Regions from separate parts of the Salicibibacter cibarius genome, predicted to be linked through region 4. Evidence: riboswitches for the same ligand, from Rfam matches in the RefSeq annotation. Region 4 holds a riboswitch; each other region holds the start of a gene.
What was found. Region 4 has a riboswitch for thiamine pyrophosphate ahead of thiD (bifunctional hydroxymethylpyrimidine kinase/phosphomethylpyrimidine kinase). Riboswitches for the same ligand answer to the same signal wherever they lie in the genome.
Positions count from the first base shown of each region.

Region 1: another riboswitch for thiamine pyrophosphate. It lies ahead of HUG15_RS03565 (acetylornithine deacetylase); the one in region 4 lies ahead of thiD (bifunctional hydroxymethylpyrimidine kinase/phosphomethylpyrimidine kinase).
Region 2: another riboswitch for thiamine pyrophosphate. It lies ahead of thiT (energy-coupled thiamine transporter ThiT); the one in region 4 lies ahead of thiD (bifunctional hydroxymethylpyrimidine kinase/phosphomethylpyrimidine kinase).
Region 3: another riboswitch for thiamine pyrophosphate. It lies ahead of HUG15_RS19570 (thiamine phosphate synthase); the one in region 4 lies ahead of thiD (bifunctional hydroxymethylpyrimidine kinase/phosphomethylpyrimidine kinase).

Region 1 covers NZ_CP054705.1:670,291-678,258, reverse strand. The annotation lists partial or broken gene HUG15_RS03580 (D-glutamate cyclase family protein) at 1-105, opposite strand, end outside; gene HUG15_RS03575 (5-oxoprolinase subunit C family protein) at 251-1,261, opposite strand; partial or broken gene pxpB (5-oxoprolinase subunit PxpB) at 1,269-1,991, opposite strand; TPP riboswitch at 2,214-2,316, shown strand; gene HUG15_RS03565 (acetylornithine deacetylase) at 2,382-3,653, shown strand; gene tenA (thiaminase II) at 3,653-4,330, shown strand; gene HUG15_RS03555 (DUF6155 family protein) at 4,694-5,230, opposite strand; gene HUG15_RS03550 (hypothetical protein) at 5,284-5,532, opposite strand; gene HUG15_RS03545 (precorrin-2 dehydrogenase/sirohydrochlorin ferrochelatase family protein) at 5,612-6,238, opposite strand; gene HUG15_RS03540 (sirohydrochlorin chelatase) at 6,235-7,299, opposite strand; gene HUG15_RS03535 (uroporphyrinogen-III synthase) at 7,327-7,968, opposite strand, start outside.
Region 2 covers NZ_CP054705.1:2,340,267-2,348,234, reverse strand. The annotation lists gene HUG15_RS12200 (YhgE/Pip domain-containing protein) at 1-1,590, opposite strand, end outside; gene HUG15_RS12195 (TetR/AcrR family transcriptional regulator) at 1,673-2,248, opposite strand; gene thiT (energy-coupled thiamine transporter ThiT) at 2,375-2,938, opposite strand; TPP riboswitch at 3,005-3,105, opposite strand; gene tnpA (IS200/IS605 family transposase) at 3,598-4,029, shown strand; gene iscB (RNA-guided endonuclease IscB) at 4,078-5,214, opposite strand; gene HUG15_RS12175 (TetR/AcrR family transcriptional regulator) at 5,671-6,246, shown strand; gene HUG15_RS12170 (hotdog fold thioesterase) at 6,369-6,758, shown strand; gene HUG15_RS12165 (MBL fold metallo-hydrolase) at 6,783-7,580, shown strand.
Region 3 covers NZ_CP054705.1:3,879,294-3,887,261, reverse strand. The annotation lists gene HUG15_RS19600 (ICP22 family protein) at 1-132, shown strand, start outside; gene HUG15_RS19595 (hypothetical protein) at 1,304-1,789, shown strand; gene HUG15_RS19590 (DUF6612 family protein) at 1,926-2,912, shown strand; gene HUG15_RS19585 (hypothetical protein) at 3,075-3,374, shown strand; gene HUG15_RS19580 (DinB family protein) at 3,476-3,964, shown strand; gene HUG15_RS19575 (nuclease-related domain-containing protein) at 4,070-5,053, shown strand; TPP riboswitch at 5,193-5,299, shown strand; gene HUG15_RS19570 (thiamine phosphate synthase) at 5,378-5,992, shown strand; gene thiO (glycine oxidase ThiO) at 5,979-7,121, shown strand; gene thiS (sulfur carrier protein ThiS) at 7,102-7,305, shown strand; gene HUG15_RS19555 (thiazole synthase) at 7,308-7,968, shown strand, end outside.
Region 4 covers NZ_CP054705.1:788,725-796,692, reverse strand. The annotation lists gene nagB (glucosamine-6-phosphate deaminase) at 1-543, opposite strand, end outside; gene nagA (N-acetylglucosamine-6-phosphate deacetylase) at 546-1,736, opposite strand; gene HUG15_RS04070 (hypothetical protein) at 2,180-2,461, shown strand; gene HUG15_RS04065 (winged helix-turn-helix domain-containing protein) at 2,490-3,674, opposite strand; gene thiD (bifunctional hydroxymethylpyrimidine kinase/phosphomethylpyrimidine kinase) at 3,687-4,508, opposite strand; TPP riboswitch at 4,712-4,813, opposite strand; gene HUG15_RS04055 (IS4 family transposase) at 5,045-6,493, shown strand; gene cls (cardiolipin synthase) at 6,630-7,968, shown strand, end outside.

The DNA of each region.
Region 1 (7,968 bases), 120 kb from region 4:
CCCCACACGCCCAAAAACCGGATCTTCACCCTCTCTTATAGACACAGCTTGTCCAAAATCCAGTGCGTCTATGTTTGAGATACCGATAAATGCAGGATTACCAATAGGAGTCTTTTTTGCTATTCCGTTGCCTTTAAAAAGTTCAATTTCCATTTCATCGTTTTTCACTTTTAAATGTTCTAGCCCTTGCTCATTCAATGTTTGCATTAACACTTACAATTCTGCAACATTGTACATTTTTCTCCCCCTTTTAATGACTGCCCCATTTTAAAGCAATCCCTATTTTTCTTTCACGCATTGCTCGGGCCTGTTTTAAATAAAGTGTTTCAGCTTCTTGAAAGGTAATCGGTTCAAACATTACTTTTTCATTCGGCCGGAACTGGGCAACCCGCCCTAAATCAACCGCTGCCACTTGTGCAAAGCGCGGATAGCCACCTGTCGTCTGCCGATCAGCCATTAAAACGATCGGTTGGCCGTCACTCGGAACTTGCACCGTTCCAAACGCGACAGGCTCCGATAAGAGACTAAAAGATTCTTGGCGTTCGATGGGAGCGTCTTCTTCTGCTTGCAACCGATACCCCATACGGTCCGATTGCGTCGAAACTGTAAACGATTGTTGAAAAAATCGTTCCCGACTCTTCGCTGTAAACTGCTTAAAGTGGGTACCGGGAAACGCCCTTATTTTTTGTTGTCCACGGTCGAGCAGACTGCCATTTGCCCCCCAATTTTCTGCAAATACGCTTCCGTCTGCTTTTTGGGAAATCTGTTCAAAACGCCTATTTGCTTCTCTATCCTTTTCCCCTACATGTAACCGATCCCCTTTTTTAAGTGGCCGGCCTTCCAAACCCCCGATTCCCGCACGCACATACGTACTCTTACTATTCATCACTACAGGTACATCTAGACTACCCGCAACCGCCAGATAAGCACGATAACCGAGGGCAACCGGTTTAAACGCAAGCGTACTTTCGGCAGGGACAAAAAGAGGCACCCCAAGTGAGTAAGCCGTACCATTGACTGTTGGTACCATGCCTCCACCTGTTACCGCTATAAGGCTATCCCTCTCGACCTTGACCTCCGGACCGTTCATCGTCATTTCAAGCACGGCTTCATTTTCATGATTGCCCACGATGGCATTTGCACTTTGCAAAGCGATACGATCCATCGCGCCGCTCTCCAAAACCCCTTGCTGCAAAAAACCAATTCGGCCTCGGTCTTGAATGGTCGTAAACAAGCCTGCTTTCAAGATAAATAAACTCACATGTCCCCTCCTCGTACACTTCAAACTCCGTGCGCGTAATTGCCTTAAAATAAACCATGTCCCCGGACTTCAGCAAGCTCGGTTGTTCCCGGTTCGGATCAAACATTTTAAGGGGTGTTTGCCCGATCAGCTGCCATCCTCCCGGTGTCTCAAGCGGATACACTCCTGTTTGAATGCCGGCGATCCCGACAGCACCGGCGGGGATTTTTGTTCGTGGTTCACTCCTTCGCGGCGTAGCAATCTTTTTTGACATCCCACCGAGAAAAGAAAAGCCGGGAGCAAAACCGATCATGTATACCAGATACTCGCCGCTTGTATGAATTCGGATCACTTCTTCTTCAGAAAGGCCGTTCTCCTTCGCCACATGGGACAAATCGGGACCAAAAGCTTCTTCATAACAAACGGGGATCGTTACGACATCCCCCATACCGTCGTCCCCCGTCGTCTCCCCTATCTCATGAACTTTTTCCCGCAACTTTTCCATCACGTATGCACTCGGAGTATCTCTTTTCTCCATGATACGGAACACCTTTACCGGGTCGTAAAAGACGGTTAGACCAGTATAGCTCGGAACGCATTCGAGATACCATTCGAATGGAGCGTCTTCCAACAAGTCCATCATTTTTTTTGTACGTTTATGGATTTCCGGATCAATTTCCGTTCCAAAAACAATATTGATCGCGGTTTCTGATAACACGTATAGTTCCGGTTTTTTTTCCTGCGCAGACATAAAGGCCCCCTCTCACCTTCCCTTACCAGTATAAATTTGAGTTTCCCATTTGTTTTATTTTTGATAATTACCCCTGTGGCCGATCACTACAGCCATATTATACCTTTAGAAAATGATTGTTATCCTTTTCCCTTATGCATACCCAATCAAACGATCGACAGGAAATATTTGATTATTTCTTTTATTGGTGATACTATATTATAAGAATACAATATCAAGAAAACAAACCACTAGGGGTGCTTTTATTAGCTGAGAGAGACGCAGTCTCGACCCTTATTCACCTGATCCAGTTCGCACTGGCGGAGGGAAGTGGGCTGATGACGTATAGTATAGTTTCCGGCATCGCCACTTCCTATGATGGGAAGTGGTTTTTATTTTGGGGGGAAAAAAATGAAAACGCTCATTCAACAAGTGGAAAAGCGCAGAGATGAGTTAATTGGCTTGCTATCGGATTTGATCGCGTTTCGCACACCTGCCCCACCGGCCAGAAACACGGATGAGATTCAAAGCTACATAGCCGACAAACTCCAAACAATAGGTTTCGATGTAGACCAATGGGACGTTTATCCCGGGGATCCGAATGTTGTTGGCACACGAACAGGATCCCATTCAGAAGATTTTCAAAGTCTAATATTGAATGGGCATATTGATGTTGCTTCGGTGGAAGAAAACGAGGGCTGGGAAACGCCTCCATTTGAAGCAGTCATACGAGACCGAACGCTCTTCGGACGGGGATCAGCAGATATGAAAGGAGGTATTGCCGCCTGTTTATTCGCACTTCAACTGTTGCACGAGAATGACGTCGATCTTCGCGGAGACGTGTTACTGCAGTCTGTGATTGGCGAAGAAGTTGGAGAGGCCGGCACGAAGCAGTGTTGCGAACGTGACTATGGAGCAGATTTCGCCATAGTAGCTGACACGAGTGATTGCGAGCTTCACGGACAAGGTGGTGTGATCACAGGCTGGGTAACGGTGAAAAGCCCGGCGACCCACCATGATGGCACACGTCAACGCATGGTCCACGCCGGCGGTGGATTGCGAGCGGCAAGTGCCATTGAAAAAATGAATAAACTGATCACAGCACTACAGGAATTAGAGCGCGATTGGGCGATAAACAAATCATATCCCGGTTTCACCCCGGGCACAAATACCATCAACCCCGCTGTGATTGAAGGTGGGCGCCATGCCGCTTTCGTGGCTGACGAATGTAGACTATGGATCACCGTTCATTTCTATCCGGATGAAAGCGCTGATTCCGTGGCAAAAGAAATCGAAGATCATCTTTTGGCAACGGCAAACGCCGATCTCTGGATGAAAGATCATCCGCCTACGTTTCAATGGGGCGGCGGGTCGATGATTGAAGAGCGCGGCGAGGTATTTCCGTCTTTTTCTATTGATGAAGATCATGCAGCTGTCAATGACTTGATGGAAGCACATGAGCAAACATTTTCAGAACCTGCAAAAATATCCATGTCCCCATCCGTCAATGACGGTGGTTGGCTCGCCGAGGCCGGCATTCCCACGGTATGCTACGGCCCCGGAAAATTGGAACATGCGCATGCCGTTAATGAACACATCGACATCGATCAATTGCTAGACTACACGAAAACACTGCTCCGCTTCATCGTTAAGTGGTGTAATCAACCAAAGGAGAGATCATAATGACATTCAGCAAGCGCATTCGAAAAACCGCGGACCCGATCTGGAAAGCAAGTCATGAACATCCCTTTGTACAGGGAATCGGGCGCGGCACATTGGACATTGAATCTTTTAAATTTTTCATGTGCCAGGATTACAAATACTTAATTGAGTATTCCCGCGTCATGGCCATGGGCACCGTTCTTGCGCCAGATTTGGAAACGATGTCAGGATTCGCTAAAGCCCTCGATGATACTTTGAACATGGAAATGGACTTACATCGCTCCTACGCCGAACGACTCGGCATTTCCAGCGAAAATCTTGAGGAAACGGTCCCCGGGCCTGTCACCCTTGCTTATAGTGGTTACATGATGGCGGAAGCGCAAAAGGGTTCCATCGCAGAACTGATCGCCGCTATCCTTCCATGCGCTTGGAGCTATTATGAAATTGGCATCGAACTCGCTAAAATCCCCGGCGCCACCGAACACGAACAATACGGCGAATGGGTGCGGATGTATGCGTCCGATGAATTTGGCGAAATTGGCGATTGGTTGATCAGGAAGCTTGATGAGCTCACGGAAGGCAAACCCGAAGCGGAGCTGGACCGACTGGAGGCTATTTTTCTGAACACGAGCCGCTATGAGTTTATGTTTTGGGATATGGCTTATAATCGGGAAGGATGGCCTGAAGAGATCGTATAGTGAATAATGGCATCCTTTGTGGCAGGGCTAGCGCAACGTTTCAAGAGTTCTTTCCTGCACAAAAAATCCAGCTGCAACTGAGGACTCAACATGCTATTTTTTGACCCCGATCAGTCCTCAGGTGCGATAGTAGAGAGGACTCAAAAGATGGGTTGTTGTCCTTAGCAGTCCTCAGGCCTGGCAACTGAGGACTCTAAAGGCTGTTTTTAAACCCGGTCAGTCCTCAGGTGCGATAGTGGAGGACTCTAAAGATGGGTTGTTGTCCTTAGCAGTCCTCAAAGAATCGGGAGATATGTGAATAGGCGTTTTGGGAAGAACTTCTGATATAGACCACTGGCCCCGCTACATTAAACATCTCCGTAGTCATTCCACCCAAGGTAGCGAATAATACATGTCACTCAACCCATCATGAAATCCCCAGCCAAGACCATCCGTATTGATCACGACATTTTGTAACCTGTCTGCAAAGTGCCGATAATAGTCTTCCTCTTCACTGCACCAACGTACGACGGAAGCATAAGCACGTTCCATACTATCGTAAAAACTTTCATTAATATCTCCATATTCGTTCGTGAAATCTACCCCGTTTTCTACATAGAAAAGGGTAAGATCGACAACTTTAAAATCATCCCCTGTCAATTTCTTGAACTTGTTAATAGCATTCTTCGCTTCCCTTAGCCGCAATTTCCCGAAGCCCTTCTCGGGAAAGAACTCGTCTTCAATCTTTGCCTTCGCTTCTTCATATAAATCATTTACCCCGTCTTCCCCGGTAAATTTTACGGATAAATATTTTTTCGCATCAGGGCTGATTTTATAAATTTCTGATATAATGCTGATCAGCTCTTTGTTGTCCAAGGTTTTCAGCTGTTTCTTCAGTTCCGTAACTTTCAGTAGACTCATTTCATTGCAACTCCTTATATGTTCGCCGTTTTTATTCTATTGATTTCCATTCCTTATTTTGATACTAGATCGCGAAGATAATCCGTGTCTGCATTCTGCTTTTTTAATTCTGTCAGCAATATTTCATGTCGGTGTTGATTCAATTGCTTTTCGTCTTTGAATTCTTCATACCTTTGCTGGTTCACTTGCTTTTCGTCCTTAAAATCTTGCCGCATTTCAGAAACAATCTTGTTGTTATCGGCTACCATTCGAATTAGCTGTTCCATATAGCCTTCCATATTTTTTAAACGCTCTTCCTGCATGGATACACCTCCCCTATGTTGTTTCATCCTATAATGCCATGATACAGAACACTAGTTCCTTTTTCAAATAGAAAAATTCTTATTTTTTATGCCCTATTTCCCGCACATATTCCTCAAATCTCTCTTCCCTCCGTTCATCCTGCAAAAACTCAGACGTCGCCAATTCCTTCAACAATGCCAACTTCTTTTCTTTCGAAACATTCATCTGAATAACCCTCCCGCGTGCCTCCTGCAAAAAAGCTAATTCGTCCCCCGCGTTCCTCGGTAGTACATGCTCAATTGCCTCCTTTACCCTTTTCGTATACGAAGGACTGGCGCCTGCAGTTGATACGCTCACCGTCAGCAACCCGTCATTAATCCGGGCCGGTATGTAAAAATTCCCCTCACCGGCATCATCAGCCAAATACACGAATTGCCGCGGGGCTTTATTTTTCTTAATCGCGCTATGTAAGTCCGGCTGGTCCGTACATAAAAACACCATATCACATAAAAACACTTCCGAAGCCACCGCCGAGCGACGTTCCCACTTGAACCCATCTTCTTGCTGCAACCTCAGCAGCTCTTCATTAAGCGTTGGGGCAACAACGACGAGCTCCCGTGCCCCTGCTTCCAATAACGGTTTTATCCTTCGGCAGGCCACCTCGCCCCCACCAACGACAACACAACTCAGTTCTCTCATTTCTAGCATAAAAGGGAGCGCGCTCATGCATACACACGCCCTCTATCGTTCAATGTTTCTTCTGTCCGCCTAGCCAAAACGCCGCTCAATCCATCGTCGGAACCGAGAAAATCACAAAGCGTATAACGGGTATCCGTCCACCCTTCACGGTCACGGAGCATCTCGCCCAACTCTTTCATCAACACCCCGGTAAACAGTAAATAAGGCAACACATACACACGCGGCGCTTCCAGTTTTTCCACTTTCGCGAGACCTTGCTCGACCGTTGGCGTTGTAGCGGCCAAAAAACATGTCTCCACATTATTACAGGCAACTTTTTCATAGATCAAGCGGGCGATTTTCGCAACATCGCTCGGCTGGTTTCCGTCGCTAGATCCCCTGCCTACGACCAACACTGTGCAGTCTTCACGCTCTTGATTTTCTCCCAATACCGGCAATCCGGCGTCTGTCAATCGACTAACAGCCACATCGATCACGTCATTTTCAATGCCAAAGGGTCTTCCGTAAGAAAATGTAACTCCAGGGTATGTGTCCTTTGCCCTTTCCAGTTCACGGGGAATATCCACGATTGCATGGGAAGCGCTTAGCAGCAATACCGGCACGACTGCAATTTTCGTCGCGCCTTGTTTTATGCACGCTTCGATGCCTTCCAAAATGGTCGGTGAAACCAATTCAATATAGGCGACTTCTTGAATCAATTCTTTTTCATAATTTTTTTTCACATGATCAATAAACATTATAAATTGCCCATTGCCTTCATTTACACGGCTTCCGTGTCCAACGTATAAAATGGCTTGCGACGTTTTCTCGAGTGCGATCGGGAATTTTTCGGTCATTACGGTGAGCATATCAGCCATCGTACCACTATAAGGGGTGGCTTCCCATTCCCCGCGATGGTTATACATATTCAGTTCGTACGTCTCGGGGTTGAATCGGGTCAGTCTCGAGCGATTGACTTTTACCCCGTCTTCCTCGGAATAGATGATGAGATGGGATCCGTGTGTTCGAACGTTAAGATGGGTAAAGCCTTGCTCATGAAGGGCGTCCTTGAGCATTGTTTTGGTCGCGCTCATGATCCGTTGAACCATTTTAAACCGCCTCCTTTTTTAATGCTTTCATGCCCTGCCTTCTCCTTCATTCACATACCGACTGAGTTCAACAACCATCGCTCCCATCCTTTCCATTGAGGGCGTGACGACCCGATTCACCCCTTCCTCAACGAGCGCTTCCGCCGTTACCTTACCGACAGCAGTGGCTATGGTTTTATTTTCCAAAAGATCGAGCAACTGCTCATGATCCCCGTTATCCTTCGCGCGGTGAAACAATGATTTTACTTGCAAACCGGTCGTAAAACAAACGGCATCATATTTATTTTCCGACACCAGCTCCCGAATAAAATGGTCCACTGCCTCATGCTCCGGGGCTTCATGAATATAAGGCAACCACGTGGTGACCGTTGCCCCCTGCTTTTCTAAAAAATGGTCTAGCACGGGCGACGGCAAACCATATTGCTGAACGATCACGTGCTTCCCGGAAAAATTAACTTCTTTCAGTTGTTCCATTAACCCTGCGGTTGTGCCATCATCCGAGCGGATATCAACATCAACATCCATTTTTTTTAAAGCCGCAACGGTTTTATATCCGCGTGCGGCGACACGAGCGGACTTTATTTTTGTCAAAAATTCATTTGTCACTCCTGCTTCATCGGCCCCCTCCATAAGTGTTGCGACACCGATGCCGGTCGTGAAAATAAACCA
Region 2 (7,968 bases), 1.6 Mb from region 4:
TAGGGTTTGCACCGCTTGTTCCGCTTCATCGATCGTAGCGTCTGCCGATGAAAATACTTCATCTGCCCGGGAAAGGGATTCATCCAGATCTGCCAATGTAGATCTTGCTTGCGGAAACACGTCCAATAGCTCGATGTCTCCATCACCGATGCCCTCAGGTGCGGCAGCACGAACATTTTCCAACTCCTGACTTACGTCATTTATCCAATTGGAGACATCTTCCTGTCCATCTGAAATCGTATCTGCGGTTTCATTGAATGCGGCATCGATCGCTTCCAGTTGCTCTGAAAGCTCCGGCGTTGCCTCTTCCATATCATCATACGTCTCATTTAAAGTATTTACGGTTTCATCGACTTGTTGACATGGTTGAATATCATCAGCGTCAATCTCGTCTATTACTTCTGACAATGTATCCGCATAGCTTTGTAATGCTTCATCTTCCGGGTAGTGTTCAGCAATATAATCAGACAAGGCATGAGCTTCTTCATCGGCGTCATCAAAATCGCCAAGCCGCTCTTCCCATTCGTAACAGACGCCTGCAAGCGATTCTAAATCATTCAAGCTTTCATTTGCCCGGTTTTGCCATTGATCCAGGCGATCATTCATCTCGCGGATGTCATCGAGTGTACCTTGTGCGTCTTGCACGGGTTGATCAACGTCTTCAAGGCGATCGTCCAGTTGACTCAACGATTCTTCAGCGGATTGCAGGGAAGAACGTGCAGCCGACCAGTTTTCATCAAGGGAACGAAGGGATTGTTCCAGCTGGGCGGCATCGTCGCTTTCCAAATAAGCGCGGGCGTTTGTTACATCCGTTTGCATCTCGTGCAATGTATCTTCCAATTGATCGACTTCTTCACTGTTATGGAAAAGCTCCGCGAAAGCTTCGACTTCCGTTCGCAATTCTTGGGTGCCTTCAGCAGCTTCGTTCGCCCCTTCATGTAAGGAGTCGGCGCCCTCATGCAAGTCTGCTAAGCCGTCCGTGAGGGAGCCCATGTTTTCAAGCGCTGAATCGACACCGTCCGCAAGCGTTTCAGCTCCTTCCTCAAGTTCAACAGCCGCGTCTGTCAACTCGGTATATACATCATCGACAACTTCCACATAGGTTTCCGTTAATGTTTGGGACAGTTCCTCTTCAATCGTGTCCACTGCCTGCGTGCCCATTTGCGAGGCAGCAAAGTTAACGTCCTCATTGATATCATAATAAATCATTCCACTTGCAGGATCCTCGTCCTGTAATGAAGAAACATCTTCAGAAAAAGAAGAAGGGATTAACACGTATAAATAATAATCGAATGCATCGAAGCCTCGTTGCGCTTCATCGGCATCCGTCACGTTCCAATTGAAATCCTCGCTTTCCAGCAGCTCGTCTACGAATTCATCCCCGACGTTCATTTCTTCTCCGTCCAATTCAGCTCCTTCATCTTCATTTACAATAGCAACGGGAAGTTCTTCAAGCTGCCCGTACGGGTCCCAGAAAGCCGAAAGCAGAATACCTCCATACAAAACGGGAATCAATAGAATGCCGATGATCGATATGAGCATTTTTTTGTCTGCGAAAATTGCCTTCCATTCGGCAATAAAACCTTTCAATGTAAAACCTCCCTGATTCGGCCAAATGACCATAATAATAAGATGGTCATTTTTTATTCAAAAAAAACATCGCTCACGTGTATCATCGAACGACGATTCCTTTAAAAATGTGATTTTCAAAGACCTGAAATAATTCTTCCTCCGTCAACGGACGTTTTTTTGCTTCCCAATCAACAATGAACGCAATGTATAGTTTATAGATGGTGAAGGCTGTGATCTCCGTGTCCATCACTTGCAGACGACCTTTTTCCACCCCTTGCGCAACGGCTTGTTCCAAAGCGGTAATAATGAAATCCTCGACCTTTTGCATCGCGGACACCGCTTCTTTCGTGCCATGGACGTTGACTTCTTCGGCCAGATGCATCAGAAGTTGATGCTCTTTTCGATATTGCAACGTATCATATAAGGCACGGTGCAGTTTCAGTATGGATCGTTCATCGTTGTGTTTCACCCGTTCAAAAATGGTCCCGAGATCATGTAAAATGCCATCCATGACCGCTTCCAACATTTCTTCCTTATTTTTAAATTCGGTATAAATCGTGCCTTTGCCGATACCGGCGAGCTTGGCAACGTGGGCGACCGATGTGCCTTTATAGCCAAACAAGGAGAACGCCCGTTTTGCAGCTTCTAAAATCGTTGCGCGTTTGTTAGTGATCATTTTTTGGTCCCTCTTTTCGAGAAAATGACCAAATGAACAAATTGGTCATTATTATGATAACATGTGTGATTGATAAGTCAATGAAAAATAATAGGCACGAGCGAATTGTTCGCTCGTGCACAGATCTTAAGAGGGAAGTGGGGTTGTTTTTTTCATGTGAAAAAAATCAGGCTGTGCCCTGGAGAGGATGTAGACGACAACAAGCGTGATCAAAATTTCCGGCAATAAATAGGAAATATTGTAACCGATCGAATAGAGATAGACATTCATACCTTCCGGAGTGAAGCTCCCAAACCAAACGACACCGGAGACGATGTGAGATAACAATCGTAAAAACCCGGCGAACAACAAACCGAAAAGCGCCCAGGGCACGGACAATTTCCCCTCGCTATTTCGAAATGCAAACAATGCGGCAAGTCCGAGAACCGCGTATGGCACCGGATAATCCAACAACATCTGGATCGGATGAATGATTGAAGCGTTGTACATCAAATTCACGATCCCGACGAGCAATCCCGTGAGCACCCCAACTCGCCACCCGCGCCTAAAAGCCATAATGAAAATCGGCACCATGATAAGAGAAATCGAGCCGCCTTGCACCCAAGGCCCGGGAAACTTCACGAAGCTCAGAATAAACGCGAGTGCCGTCATTAAAGCGATTTCAACCATAACAAGCGTCCGTTGTTGCATAAAAAAATCCCCTTTCTGTTTGTCCACAGGGGGAAGCCAGGCGTCTACAAGCCTATTGGGCCCGTAAATCCATGCCTTCCACTTCCCTACGCCGGTATGAACCGGGTCAGGTTCCAAGAGTTAGGACGCGCGTCCCTCTCAGTCTTTCGACACCTCTAGTGGAAAAATATTTTAATGATCATTCTTTATTATACGCCTATTAGGAAAACTTGCAAGTAGGAGGAAAACGGCTGAAAAGTGATGGTGAGAAAACCTAATCATTTTGTTCTAAATGACGAATATTTTCCTGCACGAATGCTGTAAATGCCGTGATTTCCGTTTCAACAAGGGCTTCGGCAAGGATTCCCCTTCAAAATCTGTGATTTAGTGGGGGAGGAATTACCAATTGTTTGTGTGTTTGATAAACGTGAGTGCTTTTAGTGGAACTTGTTTGTAACTTTTATCTGGGTTTGTGAGATATTGGTCTTCGATGTTTTTGACAAAGGCCATGCTTGTACCATTGAAACCCGAGATCCATCCCACCTTTCCTTGAAACAGCACTTTGTCATTGAGATAAAATCCCTTTAAGTTATAGAAGCGTGGTCTAACTCCACCGTCTTTAGACGGTATAAGCTTTTAGCCTTGCCTTTGAATGTCCATACTTAAACCGAGGTGAGAGTATGGATGAATACAAAAGAAGTAGCCACGCGGTCTATGACATCAAATACCACATTATATGGGTTACAAAGTATAGATATCATGTGTTACGTGGCGACATTGCCCACCGAGTAAGGGAACTAATCAGACAAGGATGTGAAGCGAGAGGGATCACGATAGTACAAGGAAGTGTAGGGAAAGACCATATTCACTTATTATTGTCCTGTCCGCCGAGCATAGCACCGAGTAAGATATTGCAATATCTCAAAGGGAGATCATCAAGGTTAATCCAAGACGAATTCCCCGCCCTGAAGAAAAGATATTGGGGTCAGCACTTATGGGCGAGAGGATATTTTTGTGCAACAGTAGGAAATGTGACGGAAGAAATCATTAGAAATTATATCGAAAACCAGACCAGCGAGAAGAGGAACGATATATTCAGGATTGATGATTGAGTTCCAGTCAAAATCAGTATGCTTGAGCTTAAGGTCTTTCAGCAGACTTCAGTCTGAAATGCGACTTTCAGTCGCGGACAATTTATGTCCAAATCCACCTGCTAAAGCAGGTGGGTCGTTTAAGAACGGCTTATTCTTTATATTTCGCTGGCTGATTGTATTTTTACACTTTCTTCCTTTTCGTGCTGTTGCTTCATGTAAAGATCGTTTCTTTTTGCGAAACTGCTTGATCTTGAAGATGGAATAGGTGTCATAATCAATCTTATCTATCCCACTGATCGCTATCGCGTCGTTATAATGGGTTTTATCTAACCCTAATGCTTTACGTTTAGGTGTCGTAACGGAACCATAGGTGATATTTACATCCGAATATTTATCAAACACTCTCCTGCGAAACACATTCATGAACGTACCTTCTTTATAGCTAGGTAGCTTTTTGCCCTCCATCATCCACTCCCAAAGGATTTTCCCTTTTTTATGATTCTCATGCGTATGACAATCGGTACAAACAGTAATGAGATTATCCGCACGATCACTACCACCATGAGAACGATAGACAATATGATGGGTATTCAGTATCTTGCTTTGTTTCTTGCAAACTTGGCACGTATAGTTGTCTCTTGCAAACACAAAATACCGGACATCATAATAGCCATAGGTTTGTCCTTTTTGATAATCGATCCCTTGAATGTCAGGATTGATCATCTTGTGAGGATCAAATTTGCCAACTTCGATTGTTAATGTTGGATTCGGCACAAGGGAATAGAATTTATCGATCCATCTGAATGTGTTTTGAATCCGACTTTCGATACTCGGTGGTAGCCATCCGTCGGGGCGTTTTCGATTGTCAAAGCGTGGTTTTCGATAGCGTGTCTTACGATGACGCCTTGATTGTCTATACGCTCGTCTTGTATTCAACAAATTTTTCACGTCTTGGCGGGTTTCGATGTCACCTTTTGCAAGCACTTTATCCTCGCTAGTGATCGCAACGCCTGTATCCTTCGCGCCCAAATCAACGCCTATATTCACATTTTGCTTGTAGCCACTTGATCCATATAATAGCTGGATCGTAAAGGGTTCATAAGATACGATTTTAGCTTTCTTTTGTTTCAGTAATCGCCTTGCTTTTTGCGGTTTGCACGGCATTAGTGACTCGCCATGCTTGTTTTTTACGAACACTAACATGAAGTGTTCCTCCTTTCTAGGAGTGGTTTCCCTTCGCCAATGTTATCGACCCTTCGCGATGTGGTTGATGTCTCCTACCCCCTCAGAGATGTTTACAGAGCCACGAAAGAGCTACGGACTAGGGAATCATCCATAGGTTTCTTCATGGTCGATAACGTAGTCAGTTAAGACTTAGGCTAGTCAATAAAGGCTTTTCAAGCCCCTTCCAATTCTACGAATTGGTGGGAGTTATTGACAATAGGTTTTCCATTCCATGGATATCACCCGATTTTTAATTTAGAATACCGTTAATTTAAGTATACCAATTAAATCCGAATGTTGCTAACTAATGTGCAAGGGCGCTTCGGTTTTCTGTTCCCAAAGATACCAATGAATTAGCAATAATCGAGAAATCAAAAAATTCTTTACTGATCATTCTAGAAATGATAGGATAGGGTTTGTAAGGGAGGACAGAGCATGGCTCGAAGCAAAGAGTATGATGAGGATGCTGTCTTGCATAAAGCCATGAAACTTTTTTGGCATCAGGGCTATGAAAAAACATCCATGCAAGATTTGGTCACGCAGATGGGCATCCATCGCCGCAGCATCTACGACACGTTTGGCAGCAAACATGCGTTGTATATGAAAGCATTGAAACGCTACGTGGAGACAGTGGAAGCGAATATCAAGAAACAATTAACATCGATGGATTCAGCCATGCAAGGGATCAGGCGATTATTTGAGATGACGATCCATCGAAAAGAAACATTACCGAGCGGCTGCCTGACGGTCAATACTGCGATTGAGTTGGCCGAACATGACCAAGAAGCAATGGATATGGTAATGGACAGTTTCTCAAGTACAGAAAACATGCTATATGAGCTAGTGTTGCGCGGCCAAAAATCGGGGGAAATACCGGAACGTCATGATGCGAAAAAGTTAGCAAGGTTTCTCAATAACTCGTTTGTGGGGTTACGTGTGTTGGCGAAAACGCGCAAAGACACACAAAAAATGGAAGAGATCATTGAAATGACACTGATTGCCTTGGATTAAATTTTTTTGATCGATCTAGAATGAACATTCTCAAAAAACAGAAGGAGCGGATTGGAATGATCGTTTCTCAAGATGTGTTGGATTTGTACGGTGTGGAGGATAAGGAAGTTTTTGCCGAGGAAATGCGAACACGAGGGAAAGATTCCCTTGTTGGAGAACTAGAAATGGAGTATGTGGAACTCAGTTCCAACCGTCTGATTATGACGATGCCCGTAGGACCTAAAACAAGACAACCGGCCGGTATTCTCCACGGCGGGGCATCGGTTGCTTTGGCGGAAACAGCTGCGACGATGGCTACGGCTATGAATATCGATCCGCAAAAATTCAATCCGGTAGGAATGGAAATTAATGCAAACCATATTCGCAGTAAAACCGACGGCGTTGTTACGGCAACCGCTACGCCTTTTCACAAAGGACGCACGACCATGGTTTGGGATATTCAATTGACGGATGAAAATGAAAAGTTAATTTGTGTCTCACGTTGTACGATGGCGGTTGTTCCAAAAAAATAACAACAGAAAAGGGGTGAAACTGCGTTGCAAGTATATGAAAAGGAAAATGTGACTTGTGTAAAAATGGACGTTGTCCTCGGAGGGAAAAAGACAAATACCGTCTATTCCTTTTTGGTTGACGGTATGTTAGTCGACACTGGGCCACCGCGCATGGAGCCGGACCTTATTCCTTTTTATGAAGCACATGCGATTGATTTTGTCGTCCTGACCCATAGCCATGAAGACCATTCCGGAACAGCGCCGTGGCTTCAGCAAAACCATGGAGTGCCTATTTATGTTCATCCAAAGGGGGTTGATATATGCGCCCAAGACTCACCCTACCCGAAGTATCGTCAGATGACTTGGGGGAAACGGAAAGGGTTTCAGACGACGCCACTTGAAAGTGCGATCCGATCTCAAAACAGGGAATGGAAAGTCATTTACACGCCGGGGCATGCAGATGATCATGTCGCTTTTTTCGATGAAGAAAATAGAACGCTATTTGCTGGGGATTTATTTGTTGCTCCGAAACCGAAGGTCATTATGAGCAGCGAGTCCATCCCGCAGACGATGGATTCCATTCGAACATTGCTCGCTTATGATTTTGAATCGCTATTTTGTTGCCATGCCGGATATGTAGAAAACGGGAAAGAGATGCTAAAGCAAAAACTAGATCACCTTGAGAACCTTTCCCAAGAGGTGAAACACCTACATAAAGAAGGGCTTTCCGTTGAGGAGATTAGAGACAATTTTTATCCGAAAAAGTACCCGATTATAAGCGTCTCCGGGGGAGAATGGGACTCTTTGCACATTGTTTCTTCGATTCTGGAGAATGAATACTAAAACAAGCATGTTGTGCGCGTAAGTGCCCTCGAGCCAAATGAGCTCGGGGGGTTTTTCATGGAAAAGGATCGTTGATCAAATGGGTGTATGCTCGATTTCGGGTATCATGGACATCTCGTAATACGATGCAGGTGAGGCCTTCAGGTTCCATGACCGATTCATGACGCTCCAAACGAAGTCTCGAACGTCGTTTCGGTCTCCATGGACGCTTCATAGCGCCCGAAATCCCGGGTAAAAGCGATTTACAGGTGTCATGACTGCTTCATGACACCTGAATTTTAGACTTGATCGTCGTTATGGGCGCCATGAGCACATCATGGCGCCTTTATTAGTGTTTCGATCATCATTTCGGTCTTCATGGCCCCTTCGTGCCAATCATTTACCGCTC
Region 3 (7,968 bases), 1.4 Mb from region 4:
GGTGACGAAATAGGCGGCGAGCTGCCGGACACTGCAGGTAACAGCATGCTCATGGTACTCATTGGTACCCTAATTGCTGCAGCTGGTGTGACTGCGTTGGCTTTACGCAAGAAATTCATCATGACTAGCTAAAGGAATTGGGGCGGTTTTCACCGTCCCTTCTTTACGCTAATCGTGCTGTCACAGAATCCTTGTCGAGCAAAGAATAATGGATTTTGGCTCTTCACCAAAATCTATCGTTGATATCAGTGAATAGTTATGGTATTAACACGAGCTAGTGCAACGTTTCAAAGATGCTTTCCTGCACAAAAATCCAGCCAAACGATGATCAACCACGGCAACTGAAAACTCAAAATGCAGTTTTTGCCCCCACTCAGTCCTCAGATCAGGCAACTGAGGACTCAAAATGCAGTTTTTGCCCCCACTCAGTCCTCAGATCAGGCAACTGAGGACTCAAAATGCAGTTTTTGCCCCCACTCAGTCCTCAGATCAGGCAACTGAGGACTCAAAATGCAGTTTTTGCCCCCCAATCAGTCCTCAGATCGGGCAACTGAGGACTCAAAATGCAGTTTTTAGCCCCGCTCAGTCCTCAGATCTGACAACTGAGAACTCAAAATGCAAATTTTGACCCCGATCAGTTTTCAGAGAATCGGGAGATATGTGAATAGGGGTTTTAGAAAGAACTTCTGATATAGACCACTAGCGGAGGAAAAACACGGAGACTGCGGGAAAGCGCAACCAAGGCTTTCGCCATAAAAGCTTGTCGAAAAGCCAAGTTTTCAAACGAGGAGGCTGAGCGCAAGTCCACGGAAAACGTCGTGTTTTCCGTAACGGTTACCATAGCCCATACTTAAACCTATTTGTCAGGCATAGATTCTAGTGTTGACCCTGGATTTTTCTCCATATTTTGCGCAGCATATGCAATTCAGCTTCGGATAGACACTCTTTTTATTTGAGTAAATTCTTTTAAAGTGAATACTGAGTCTAAAAAACAGAGGAAGTGGATTTACGGAAGGGTTTGCGGGGGCTCAACAAGTAACACTTGGTGAGGCAGGCTTTAAATGATTGAGAAATGGGTACACAAGAGAAGCGCCGGCAAATAATTTGTTTATTATTGCTGAAAAGCTAACATATACCGAGATTTCAAGTTATAGTGTAGTATGGCTGTACGGTAGAATCTGAAATTTCCGTATGGTTTTGAATTCTTAACTACGAATAATGTCCCTTGGAAATGAGCTTAGAAAATGAATAAAGGCAGCTCATTGAGGTTTCATGAAACAGGACAGAAAGACGGTCTATACCTATGAAGCGATTAATTCCAAGTTTACTATTATTATTTTTGTTCATGGCCGCGAGTGCTTGTGGTAAGCCCGAATTAGAGATGATGACATCATTGGAGTTTTCCAAAGGGGGATATGATGCACATGATCATCAGATCTACATTGATGCTGACAACAAAAGTATAAAGTATGGGTATAGCGAACTCGGAAGCCTCCCACTCGATATTCATGAAACAGCCCAAGATGAGCTTGAACCGGGGCAGGAAATAAAAGAGATTGTGTTGACTTCCGAGGAATGGGATCGCTTGTTAGAAGCGTTGACAGCGTTGAGCATTGAACAGTGGGATGATAGTTATCATGATCTTGACATCATGGACGGGATACAATGGCGTTTAACCATTCAATTTCCTGAAGATCAGGAGATGCGTAAGGGTGGCAGTAATGATTTCCCGCCGAATTGGGACGAATTTTTAGATGTGTTGGAAAAATATACGGGTGAAACGTTGTAACTCGTTCGCTAATAATATTGACACTCACACTAAAAATTTTCGTGCATGAAATGATTTGAGATTATGAGCATTTTCCGCTATGATTTAGAGAGTCATTGCCAAATGAAATTTATTACATATTCAAGGAGGTTTATAAATGTTGAAAATGAAAGGATTTGTGGCGGCATCTGCCTGTATGCTGATGCTGGCAGCTTGTGGAGATGGAGACGCGGATACCGAAGAAGCCGAGAACGATACGGAAGAAGTTGAGGATGGCGAGACGGAGGGCGTGGAAGCTACAGATGAAAATGGCGAGGAAGATGGTTCAGACGACAGTGCTGAAACAGACCCAGCAGAAGAAGAGGAACAGAATGCCGAAGAGGTATTAAGCCAGTCCATCGAGGCTATGGATCAATTAAACAGTTACAGCACAGAAATGGATATGAACCAGTCCATAAACGTAGACGGTGAAGAAATACCCATGGATATGACGATGAGCATGGATGTTGTATTAGATCCGATGTCTTTTTCGCAAACAATGACGACACCTAATCCAATTACGGAAGAAGATATGGAAATCGAACAATACATGGACGAAGATGGCACGATTTATATGCTGGATCCGGAAATGGATGAATGGATCATGATGGACGGAAGTGACTTTGGAATGGAGGACATTCAAGATTTGGAGATGTCCCCGCAAGAACAGTTGGAGATGCTCCAGGCATTTTCAAGTGAACTAACTGTGGAAGAAGAAGAGGATCACTATGCATTAACGATTGAAGGTTCCGGTGATGAGCTCATTGAACTCACCAGGGAATTTGCAACGATGCAACAGGGAGATCCACAAATGCAGGATGAAATGGATCAATTATTAGGGCAGATGGAGATCAATACGCTGGACTATGTCATGTACATTGATAAGGAAACTTTCTATCAAGATGAATTGGAAATGAATATGGAGATGGAAATGGAAGAAGAAGGACAGACAATGGAGATGTCTCAAGAAATGCATGGGACTTTCTCCGATTTTGATGAAATCGATGAAATTGACATTCCGGAAGAAGCCATCGATGAGGCGGTCGATTTAGAGGAATTGGAAAGTGAAATGCAAGAGCTGGAAGAGGAAGATTTGGATCTTTAAATTCATACCAAGCAAAAAACAACCCGGGTTATAAAAGAAGCCCGGGTTGTTTTAATAAAACCTTTCATTCGTGAGATTACCGGCATATGTACATGTAGTACTACATAAGTAAAAAAGAGTAATAAGTGGTGAATATATGTACAAATGAAGGAGCGGGATTGAGTGAAGAAAACCTCCTGTCTGTTGTTCGCCCTCGTTTTACTTTTGGCCGGTTGTTTTGGGGTGAGTAAGGACGTTGCGTATGATGATGCGGAGGAAGTGTTGATGCGTGAACTTCAAACCGAAGGAGTGACAGGAGTCGAAATTGCTTCTCAAGAAGCCACGTCCATCATGGAACAGGGCGAAGACCATTATTTGGTGCAAGGGCAAATGGAAACCGGCTATGGACCCGGAGAATACCAAGTGGATTTGGAATATGATTCCGATGGGTATTGGTACGAGATCCATTGGGTGATTTATTAAAAAAATGTGGCCAGTGTTGGCTGCATTTTTTTATTTTTTGCAGGATTTTTGCTTTAAATGGCGAAAGCATAATTATTAAGCATAAACGGGGAGGATCACTGATGGGGGTAAAACAAGTTTTTTATCGGCAGTTATCCGCTTGTCATGATGAAAACCATTGGTTCGCATGCCTTCAGCAGGCGCTCGCGGGAGTAACGGATGAGCAAGCAAATTGGAAACGAGAGGAAACCGACCATAGCATTCATGAAATCGTCAATCATCTTATTGTATATAATAATCGTTGTCTGGAACGGTTCAAAGGTGAGCCTGTTCCCCCTATTGAGGAAGGGAATGAAACGACTTTTCGAAGCGGGGAAAATCGGGATTGGTCGGTCACCGTGGCCCAGTTAACAACGATGATGGATGAATGGCTGCACACCATTGATGGGACAACGGAATCCGATTGGCGAGCGCCCGTTCATGGAGAAAGCGGTGAGACGTGGGGGACGGAGCTCGCGAATATGATGATCCATACGAGTTACCACATCGGACAAATTGTATTTATTCGAAAACAGCAGGGGGCGTGGGATGTGGAAGAGGAGGCGCGTTGATCGTATTTAGCTGATAAATGGTTTGTTTTGGCTGATAAAACGGCCGATTTGGCTGATATATTCCGCTTTTCGGCTGATATCCTGCTGATATTCAATTGAAAGGGGGTGAAAACACTGATTGTCTTAAAAGAGCGAATACCACCCAAACAATTAATGGCACTGGAAGCAATGAAGCGACGTTTGTTGGAAAATCACCCCAGAATGGAGAAGGTATCCCGAGATCATCGTATGTGGGAAGTTGGCTATAAGGGCGAATGTTCTCTGGATTTTTACCTGAAACAGCTACCGGAAGGTGAATACTGGCTATTTTATGGGTTGTGCCTGAAAACGACAGATGGTGAGCAGTTTCAAATCGATACCATGTTGCTATCGAAACGGGTCGCCATTCTTTTGGAGATTAAGACGATTGCCGGGGAAATTTTATTTGATGAAGATATCCACCAATTTTCACGGACCTATCAAGGCGAGGTCAAAAGTTTTAGTCACCCATATATCCAGGTGGCAAGGCAGAGAACATTGCTCCGTCAATGGCTGAATGCGAGAGGCTATTTCAATCTGCCGGTTGCCCCTCTCGTCATTTCCGGCAACCCGTCAGCAACCTTGACCTTTAAAAATGCCCCGCGTCACTTCATGCAATCCATCGTACGTGCGGAGGTCTTGCCACAGAGAGTTCTGCAACTGAAAAAAGAAAACCCTGCTGATCAGTTATCCTCCTCTGCGCAAAAGGAATTATCACAGCAATTGCTTGACGGTCATCATGAGCAACCTGACAATGTCGTAGAAGCCTATAACATCAGTCGGTTCGACTTGCTCACCGGTGTTCACTGTCCGTCTTGTTTCAAGTTGTCCATGCAAAGGATCCATGGAAATGGATGGCATTGCCCTCGGTGTTCTTTTCGCCATAAAATGGCTCATGCTGAAAGTCTGAAAGACTATCGTATACTTTTCCAACCATCTATTTCGAACCGCGAAGCGCGAATTTTCCTCGATATCCCCTCTGCTTCAATTGTCCGCAAACTCCTCACCCAATTAGAGCTTCCCATACAAGGAAAAAATAAAAGCCGGCGGTATATGCTTACTGACCTTTAAATGGCTGATATAATGCTGATTTTCGCTGATAAATTGTCCGATTTGGCTGATATACGCCCGGTTTCCGCTGATATACGCCCCTTCCGCCGATAAAAATTGACGTATTTTCCTGGTTGCGTGTATAATATAGTTAAATAAGCATTTCTACTGGGGGTGCCCTGCCGGGGCTGAGATGAGGAGAACCTCGAACCCTTGGAACCTGATCTGGATGATAAAGCCAGCGGAGGAAAGTAGATGAAGAACGGGAATCATTCTTTCTGCTGTCCTTTGCTGTCTCAAGGACGGCTTTTTGTCGTGCCTTGAAGGCTGGTAAGGAGGTAAACTGTGACTTGGCATTTAATTACGACGAACAACCTGCCGTTTCACATGCAAATAAGGCAGTTACGGCATGCATTGAAAAATATTGACATCGTTCATATTCGCGATAAGGAAGCTTCGCTGCAGCGGTTGAAACAACAAATTGACCAACTTTGTAAAATTGGCCTGCGGCGCGAGCAAATTATCCTCAACGAGCATGCAGAGGCAGCGGCCGCGTGGGAGTTAGGGGGTGTGCACTTGCCGAGCCATTCCCCGCTGACGGCAAAAGAAATAAAAAAAGAAGCGCCGCATTTGCAAGTGGGGGCGTCGGTTCATAATCTCGGGGAAGCCAAAGCCCGGGCTGAAGAAGGTGCGGACTATCTTTATTACGGGCATGTATATCCGAGCGCGAGCAAACCCGACGTCCCGCCCCGGGGGGTTGAGGCATTGCAATCGGTTGTGCAAGCGGTTAGCGTCCCTGTGCTGGCAATCGGAGGTATTACCCGTGACCGTTTAGGCGGGATAGCCCATACCGGCGCTTCGGGCATTGCGCTGATTTCAGGTTTTTGGGAAGCGGAAAAACCGGAAGAAGAAGCAAGCCATTTTAATCGCTTCGGGCAGTTTAGCTATGAAACGATATGAATCCTACGATCTGATAATCGTCGGTGCAGGGATAATAGGACTTGCGATTGCGTATTACGGCACACGGGCAGGGTTGAAAACACTAATTCTTGACCGTGGAAATGCGGCAAAAGGCACAACTTCGGCAGCCGCCGGTATGTTGGGGGTGCAAGTGGAACTGCAGTCACGGACGCCTTTGTACCCCCTTGCGAAAAAAAGCCGGCAATTGTACGCGCAGTTGGCCGAGGAACTAATGGAACAAACGGGGACCTCCATTGGCCGAACGGTTTCCGGCGCGATTAAACCGGCTTTTTCGCCGGAAGAATGGAAAAAATTAACTGAAATTGAACGATGGCAAACGGCTGCCGGGGAATCGGTGCAATGCTTAACGGCTGCACAATTGTACGAACATCTTCCTTTCCTTGCCGATGGGGCAACGGGTGCCCTTTATTTTCCCGAAGAAGCGCACGTGGAACCTGTGCAAACAGCCGCTGCCTTTCGACAAGCAGCGGTCCTTCAAGGCGCTGAATTGAAAACGTATACCGGCGTATGCTCGCTGCTTCAAAATGGTGATCAATGCGAAGGGGTCATGTCGACAAGCGGCGAGGAATTTTATGGCGAACACGTTGTTTTGGCAACCGGTCCCGATTTGCTTGAGCTTTCCGCGGATCGAACCCTGCCGATTGAAGGGGTGAAAGGAGAGGCGATTCGCGTACAAGGGAAACGCCCGCTCGTAACGAAGACGTTGTATCATGAACACTTCTATTTCGTGCCGAAGCCAAATGGCGAAACGCTCATCGGCGCGACTTCCGGCTTATCACGCGATCGAAGAGCAACGGTGCAAGGCATCGGTGAAGTGCTTCGGCGGGCGCGACAACTCGTTCCTGAAGTGGCGCGCGCGGAAATCACGAAAATGTGGGCGGGCGTTCGTCCGCAAACGACGGATGACCTTCCTCTGATGGGGCCTCATCCGTCCATCCGTGGCTGTTGGCTCTGTAGTGGCCACGGACGTAACGGCATTTTATTGGCGCCGGCTTCCGGGAAGGAGATGGTTGCCGCGATTACGAGTGGAAAGGCGGAAGTTTTGCAGGCGTTTCAGCCTGATCGAAACATTAAAGGGGGAATGAATCGTGAATATCAAAGTCAATGAAGAAACGATGGATGTTCCTGCAGATGTGGAAACGATTGAAGATTTTCGCATGTATTATAATTTAGCGGATAAAAAGGCCATGATTGAACACAACGAGGTCGCGCTCAAGCCTGACGAATATGAAAAAACGGCGCTCGCCGAGGGTGATCAAATACTCGTTGTCCGTTTTGTAGGGGGAGGATGAACATGTTGAAAATAGGGGATCGAACGTTTCGGTCACGATTGTTATTGGGGACCGGAACGTTTCCGGATGTTGATGTGCAACGGAAAGCCGTGCAAGCGTCGGAGACGGAGATTTTGACGTTTGCAGTCGCTAAAATGAATTTGGATGACAGTGATGATGATCTCGTTTCGGAGCTGCAACCGGATACGTTTTCCATGTTACCGAACACAGCCGGGGCAAAAACGGCGGAAGAAGCCGTTCGCATTGCAAAACTTGCTCGCGCTTCGGGATTGAGCGACATGGTTAAAGTCGAAGTGATTGGGGATGATCAAACCCTTTTGCCTGATGCCGTTGAAACGTATCGGGCGACGGAAATGCTTTTGGAAGAAGGGTTTATCACCCTGCCGTACATTGCCGATGACCCCGTGCTTGCCCGCAAGTTGGAAGAGTTGGGTGCGCATGCGGTGATGCCGGGGGCTGCGCCTATCGGCACGGGGCGCGGGATTTTGAACCCGCTTCACTTATCCTACATCGTGGAACAAGCGAACGTCCCTGTGATCGTCGACGCCGGGATCGGCGCGCCGTCCCATGCTTCATTGGCGATGGAAATGGGAGCGGATGCCGTGTTATTGAATCGTGCGGTTTCGCAAGCCGATGAGCCTGTGAAAATGGCGGAGGCGATGA
Region 4 (7,968 bases):
GGTTATTGCTTTTTTGGGAACATCGCTTTTTTTGTCAAAGTAACGGGCATTCGCCTCTCTCGTTTTTCCATCAAGTTCGACAATGTGAGTGGTAGAAGCAAAGGGCGTGCCCGGTTCGTTGAAGCCGATGTGACCGTTATGCCCCAGCCCCAACACTTGTATGTCTACACCGCCTGCCTCGCGAAGCAATGCTTCATAACGTGCACATTCCGCCGTTAGATCAGCCGCTTGGCCATCGGGCAAGTGTGTATTCACCACTGAAAGGTCAACCTTTGAAAAGAAACGATCCTTCATATATACGCGATAGCTTAAAGGATGGTTCGCGGGCAAACCGATGTATTCATCCAGATTGAACGTGGTTACCTGTTGAAAAGAAAGTACACCCTTTCGATGTTGCTCGACCAACTTTTTGTACATCCCTTCGGGCGTACCACCCGTTGCCAATCCCAATACACTGTTTTCTTTTTTTGCAATCTGTCCGGACACATGCGCACAAGCTTTTGTGCTTAGATTCTCGTAATTTTTACAGATTTGTATGTCCATCCTTATCGCTCCTCGCTTTGATACGCTAACTGACCGCGACACCACGTTTCCTCAACGTCCAGATGTTCATTAAGCAAGACAAGATCTGCGTCTTTTTCCGGGGCAATCGAACCTTTGCGATCATCAATCCCCAGCGCCTTTGCCTGATTGCCGGCGACCATGGCCGCAAGCTCGGGCAAAGCGGCATCCGTATATGCACGCATATTACGCACGCACCCATCCATCGTTATAATGCTGCCGGCAAGGGTGCCGTCCGCGAGGGTAGCCTTCTCATCCCGAACAGTTACACCTTGGCCGCCCAGATCATACGTGCCGTCTTGAAGCCCCTTCGCTCTCATACTATCGGTAATAAGAAAAAGATTACGGAATCCGCCTGTCCGATAAGCCGTTGCCACAGCAGGCGGTGAGCTATGCAACCCATCCGCGATGATTTCACTCTGGAGTTCATCAATCGTATAAGCCGCGCCGACAACACCTGGTTCGCGATGGTGAAAGCCGCGCATCCCGTTGTAAAGATGGGTGATGTGCTTTGCGCCGGCTGCCACCGCTGTCTTCATTTCCCCGTAGGTTGCATCCGAGTGGCCAATGGAAGGGATCACGCCTGTTTCACTTATATAGGCCGTTAAATCCAGCCCACCCAACATTTCCGGTGCGTAGGTGACTATTCGGATAGTGCCGTCGGCTTCCCGTTGAAAAGCTTTGTAAAGATCAAGGTCATTACTTATAATATGTTCCTCCGGCTGCGCACCTTTTCTCTTGACGTTGATAAAAGGTCCTTCCAAATGAAAGCCCAACAATTCAGCAACGCCTGCTTCCCTTTGCCGGTGGTAATAAACAGCTCCTGTCTGCAACGCCCGCGTGATGTTTTCTTTCTCTTGCGTAATCGTCGTCGCCAAATACGCGGTCGTACCTTCAGACGGCAAAGAAGCCCCTAACGTTTCAAACACTTCTTGGCTGCCGTCCATCACATCGACCCCGTATCCGCCATGGGTGTGAATGTCAATAAACCCGGGAAACGCAAGCATGTTCTCTCTGTACATCCGCCTCGGGATTCCGGGAAAATCGTCGTCTTTTAAATCTTTCCCGACAGCAATGATCGTTTCATTTCGCAAAAAAATATATCCATTTATCCATACGTCATTTTTCATTATAAGTTTCATTCCATGCAAAATAACGTTTGATTGACGAGGCATTTTTTCTATCCCTCCATCTCTTTATCCCGGTGGTAATCGCACGTGCTCCCGAAGGCAGGCATCGGAAAATTTCTTGGCTGCCCTGACGGCTTTATTATGCTGTTCAACGACGCTTTGCCCCTAATTTTGAGATCAAAAATCGGACCTATTGATGCGGTTTTATCTTGATTCAAACCCTTTTAAAGACAAAATTTTAGGGTCACCCGAGATTTTGTCCTGTATTCACCGATTTTCAGGACAAAGCGCCCTACATTTCTCCTATTCCCGTATCCTTACGTTCTGAAATCCTGGCAACCGCTGAAAACAGATCGATAGACGTCTGCATATAGTCGATTGATACGGAGTTCGACCTTTTACACAACTTACGCACAAAAAATCCATCGTTTGTTTTCATGCTTTGCCGGGAAAGATAATTACATACGATGAAATAGGAGGATTCGGTCATGAAAGTAGACGCTTTACGAACAACAGATGGAAAGGTGTTCAATTTCCGTGTTGGTAATATTGAAGTAAAAGATAACGATGATTGGACCGGCACATTTCAAGGCGTTGAAGAGCAAAATTTAATCTTTGATGCCGTAAGTTCAAAAACACCGATGTATTTTGAGTTTGAAGCTGAAGGAGGCACTTATGAAGGTCGGGCGATTGTTGCGGATGTCGATGGCGAGAGTAAAGAAAACATTGTGACCTTGGAAAGCGCGGGGAACTTGGCAGAAAAAGGGTAATGCCTTGTTTCCCGACCGATCGTCACGTTTACTTCTTCACCCCCGTGACTCGGACGTCCTCTGCACCGAGACGTTCCCCCATGCGTCTGGCCCCGCGCTCCACTAGTTCCGCACGCGTTTTTGACCATTTCCGGGAAGGTTCTTCATGGACATGAATAGAAAACCTCCCATGGTCACGGTCAAAAAACGGATCTGCCCGTCCGATCAGCTGATCATCCAGCAGGATTGGAAGTGCGTATGGACCATAGCGCCGCTTGTGTTGCGGTATATAAATTTCCCAACGATACGTGAAATCGAATAAATCTTCCAAGCGCGTTCTGCGCCACAACAAATTATCGAGGGGTGGCAAAAAAGAGACGGCATTGTTGACGCGCTCATTGTGTGCTTCGTATGCAAGTAGCTGTTCAGCTTCTTCTTGCAACACTGTGTATCGCCCGGTCGCGCCCTCGATATCCACCGGGGTGAGCGTGCCATCAGAGATAAAGCCGTCCACCCAGTCCTTACGCTCCTTAGCTGTCATACGCTGCCAACCAAATCGCGGATCGCTGTCATCGATCAGGCGGTATGCGCGCAAGTATTTGTGCACAAGTCTTCGGTCCGCTTCTTTTTCGCTGATCGCTTCTGCTTCTTGTTGCCAGGCCGCGGGAATAACATCTTCGCTCAAAGCAAAATAGCGCTCAGACCCTTGTCTGCCACATACTTGAATGGCACCGGTTTCAAACAGGACTCGAAGCACATGACTCGTTTCTTTCGTTGTCGCGTGCGTTGGTTGGTCCCAGGCACCGACAACCTTTTTATCTGAAGCAAAGGCCTTGGATGGCAACGGGCCTTGATCTGCTAACGCTTGGCGGATCATACGTTCCACATCTTGATACAGATGCCTTTTCGATGCCCATTCCCGCTCACTCGTTTTTATTTTCCCTTTAAAAATCGGATAGTCCTCCATTGGGAGTAAACAAGCTGCATTGGCAAAATATTCAAAAGCATGCCCTTCCCACAATTGGCGTTCGAGTTCTTGCCGATTGTATTTTTCCAAACGATTGAAAAATACAAGGTGGTGATTACGCTCAATGATCGCCACCGGATCCAATTGCACGCATTCCAATTGGCGAAGTGCTGTCGCCACATTCGAGTCGAGTGCACCATAATTATTCAGACCTGATTTCGCGAGAAGGAACCGCCGTGCTGCCTTTTTGCTGACTTGAATGGCCATGTTTCGCGCTCCTTACACTTTGATCGGGGGTTGAACGTCAGACCAGCGATGCCCCCAATGATTCGTCGGTCCTTGCCCTTTTCCGATATTGAGCGGATTTGAGATCGCGGCAGTGATATATGCTTTGCCAATTTTCACCGCTTCATAGAGGGACTTTCCGTTCGCCAGGCCGGCTGTAATAACCGCTGCATACGTACAACCGCTTCCGTGCGTGTGTTTCGTATCAAAGCGTTTCGCCGAGAATTTTTCAAACGTTTGGCCATCATACAGATAATCATCGGCCTCGCCTTCATAATGCCCGCCTTTGATCAATGCAGCGCTCGTCCCATATTCCTCTACGAGTATCCGCCCGGCTTCTTTCATATCGTCGACCGTCTTGATCGTTCGATTTGTCAACGCCTCCGCTTCCGGCAAATTCGGCGTCACGACCGTTGCCAAAGGAAGAAGCTCTTTCGCAATCGTCTCCCTGGCCGATTCCGAAATGAGCGCGTGTCCACTGGACGCAATCATTACGGGGTCAAGGACATAATTGGCGACATTTGCTTCCCTTATTTTTTTGGCTGTCAACGTCATTACTTCCGGATTGGAAAGCATCCCCGATTTCACCGCATCCGGAGATATATCTTCAAATACCGCGTCAAATTGGCTTTCCACAAAATCAAGTTCTAGATCCACAAATGACTTTACTCCGAGCGTATTCTGGCTGACGACTGATGTGATCACACTCATCCCGTATACGCCGATCTCCTGGAACGTTTTCAAATCCGCGTGAATACCGGCTCCTCCGCTCGGATCCGTCCCTGCCACCGTTAATGCTTTTGCTATTTCTGTCATGTCCGCGCCCTCCTTCGGCTCTCGGCACGAAACCAGCGTTGCCCTTCAATTTAGAAAAACTTGACTTATCGCTAAAGATGGCGAGGGGCAAAGTTTTTCTTAATACTATCATCCGAACAATTTATACTTTCTGAGAGTGTAAAAAAACACCTTCGGACGGAAGGTGGCGGCGCATAGGACAAGAATCAAGTGCTCTCTTCGCTTACGTCCCGAAGCCACTTTCCTCCGCCGGTACTCCCCGGATCAGGTTCGAAGGGTTGAAGCAATCACTTCTCTCAGCGCTGTACGCACCCCTAGTGGTTTTTTCTTTTCCTTTATTCTATCATAATTATGCGGGATCTTCATATTTTTTCTCACACTCAAGAAATCCACTTTCTCCTGAAAACATGATATAATGGACTCGAGTTTCGCACCCTGATAAATCAATAAAAAAACACCATGAAAATGGATGAAAAAACGTAAAAAACCCGCATGAACACAGGGCTTTTGGTATAATTAAGGTACCAATCCAAATCATGCCAAAAGGACGTGTTACCATGCGGGGAAAAACCAAAGAGATTGAAAAAGTGATTCAAACTCATAGTTTTTCAATTGATTCAATTATAAGGGATGTTATGAAAACGTTCAACTTTCGTTCCCTTTGTCACAAGGTCGGATTGAAGAAAGAGCAAGGATATCCGGTTGCAGATATCATCACCTTACTATTGGTGTTTCCACTGATGTTTTTGAACAGCGTCAATGCCTTCTACAAAAGTGGATACAAACAGGTCACCAAAATGCAAAAGGATACGATTTATCGCTTGAAAAACCACGCCCGGATGCCTTGGCGCAACCTGCTTCTTCATGTGTCTAAGCAGTTTCAATCTTTGGTTAACCCTGATCAGGACGTGGACGATAAGTCGGCTTTTATCTTTGATGATACGATGGACGAGCGTGTTGGCCGCCGGATTGAAGAGGTTTCTTACGTCCACGACCATGTGGCCGGACGCAAGAAATCCAAAGCAACGCTCGGGTTCAAAAATCTCACCATGGGACTCTTTGATGGGAAAAGCTTTAACCCGCTTGATTTCAGTCTTCATTCTGAAAAGAAGCTATACAAGAAACAGCGGAAAGAGCAATATCAAAAGAAGCGTGATCCTCGCTCAAACGGTGCCAAGCGCAAGAAGGAATGCGATGTCGACAAAATCACGAATGCGATACGTATGCTCAAAAGAGCGGTGAAGCACGGTTTCAAAGCCAAGTATGTTCTCGTAGACAGTTGGTTTGCCAGCAAGGACTTTATCCGCACGTGCAGAGGGGTCAAAGATGGAGCGATGCACGTCATTTGTGCTGTCCGCAAGGACTGGAGAAAGTACCGTTACCAAGGGAAAGACATGCATGCGAAGGAACTGCTGAAAACCCTGAAAAGCGAAGGAAAAGAAAAACGTTGCCGCAAACGCAATACGCGTTATTATGAAGTCACCGTCTACTATCCCGGGATCGATGAAACCGTCAAATTGTTTTTTTGCCGCTTTCCGTACCAAAAAGAGTGGCGACTGTATCTCTCTACAGATATCAGCTTATCATTCATTGAAACCATGGACATTTATTCGGTTCGTTGGACGATCGAAGTTTTTTTCAGAGAGACGAAACAGCACCTTCGTCTGGGGAAATGCCAATCCCAAGATTTCGACGCGCAAATCGCCCATGTAACAACCACCTACATCCTGTATGCCTTTTTGTCTTATTTCCGACGAATCAACGATTACGAAACCTTGGGAGGGTTATTTGAAGAGATGAAAGACGACATGGTGGAGAAAAATATGGCACAACGGTTATGGGAAATGTTTGATGAGCTCCTGGACGTGATTATCGCAGCCATCTCAGAATCAGGAGCGGTCGATATTCATGCCTTTAAGACGTCTGAGGAATACCAATACATCAAAACCCTTTTTGAAGACTCATTTTTGGGCCATCAGCTATTTGACGACGATAATGTCGCTTAAAGAGCGAAAATGGAATTTCGATGAAAACACTGTCATACAAGGGCCTTAGGCAGCAATATACACGCTGAATCCCTTGTTATTTGGGGTGCGAAACTCGAGTAATGGAGAAAAATAGCAAAAAGAGAGGAGGGAAACGATGGACATTTTATCAATCGCCGTTGGCTTGTTATTTTTTCTTAACGCGATTTTTGCCGGCATCATTGTTTTCATGGAACGGCGTGATGTGCACGCAACATGGGCTTGGTTGCTCATCCTAGTATTTATCCCTTACCTCGGATTCATCCTTTACATGGTCCTTGGACAAAACTTAACCCGGAAACGTTTATTTCATTGGGACGGCATTGAAAAAATAGGTTTGAAAGACTTAATCAATGAGCAATTAAGTGACATGAAACATGACCGCTTTGATTTTCAAAATGAAACATCGAGCAACCATCGCCACCTGATTTCCATGCTGCTTCGCAGTAACGATGCCGTGTTAACCCAAGACAATCATATAGACGTGTTCACGGACGGCGTCGATAAATTTTCGCAATTGTTGGCGGACATCGCGGAGGCGAAAGACCATATTCATCTGCAATATTACATATTTCGTAATGATACCCTCGGCAAACGCGTCATAAACTTGTTGACTGAAAAAGCACGCGAAGGAGTGCAAGTGCGTGTGCTCTATGACGATATGGGGTCCCGCAAGCTTCATCCGAGACATTTTCAAACTCTAACGGAAGCCGGGGGCGAAGTAGGCGTTTTTTTTCCATCCCGTATCCCTTATGTGAACTCACGACTGAATTACCGCAATCACCGTAAAATCGTGGTGATCGATGGGAAGACCGCGTATGTTGGCGGTTTTAACGTCGGCGATGAATACTTGGGGCATAATAGACGAATGGGGTATTGGCGCGATAGCCACTTACGGATGCGCGGCTCTTCGGTGAAAGCACTGCAAACCCGTTTCATTCTTGATTGGAATCAAGCTTCTCAAGACAAAACCATTCATTATGAACCCCATTATTTTCCCGACATGCCCCCTCAAGGGGAGTTTAGCACACAAATCGTTTCCAGCGGTCCGGATACCAAATGGGAAGAAATCAAAAACGGGTATATCAAAATGATCACGTCGGCACGCGACTCCGTATTCATTCAAACCCCGTATTTTATTCCGGATGCGAGTTTGCTTGATGCTTTGCGCATCGCTGCCCTTGCCGGCAAGGATGTACGCATCATGATCCCGAATAAACCGGATCATCCCTTTGTCTATTGGGCGACGTATTCCCACATGGGAGAATTACTCAATTCAGGCGCCCGGTTTTTCATTTACGATGCCGGCTTTATCCATTCGAAAATGCTCGTCGTGGACCGCAGCGTCGGCACCATCGGGACCGCGAACATCGACGTGCGCAGCTTCCGTCTGAATTTCGAAGTGAACGCCTTTATGTATAATGATGACCTCGGCGAAAAAATGGCATCAATTTTCG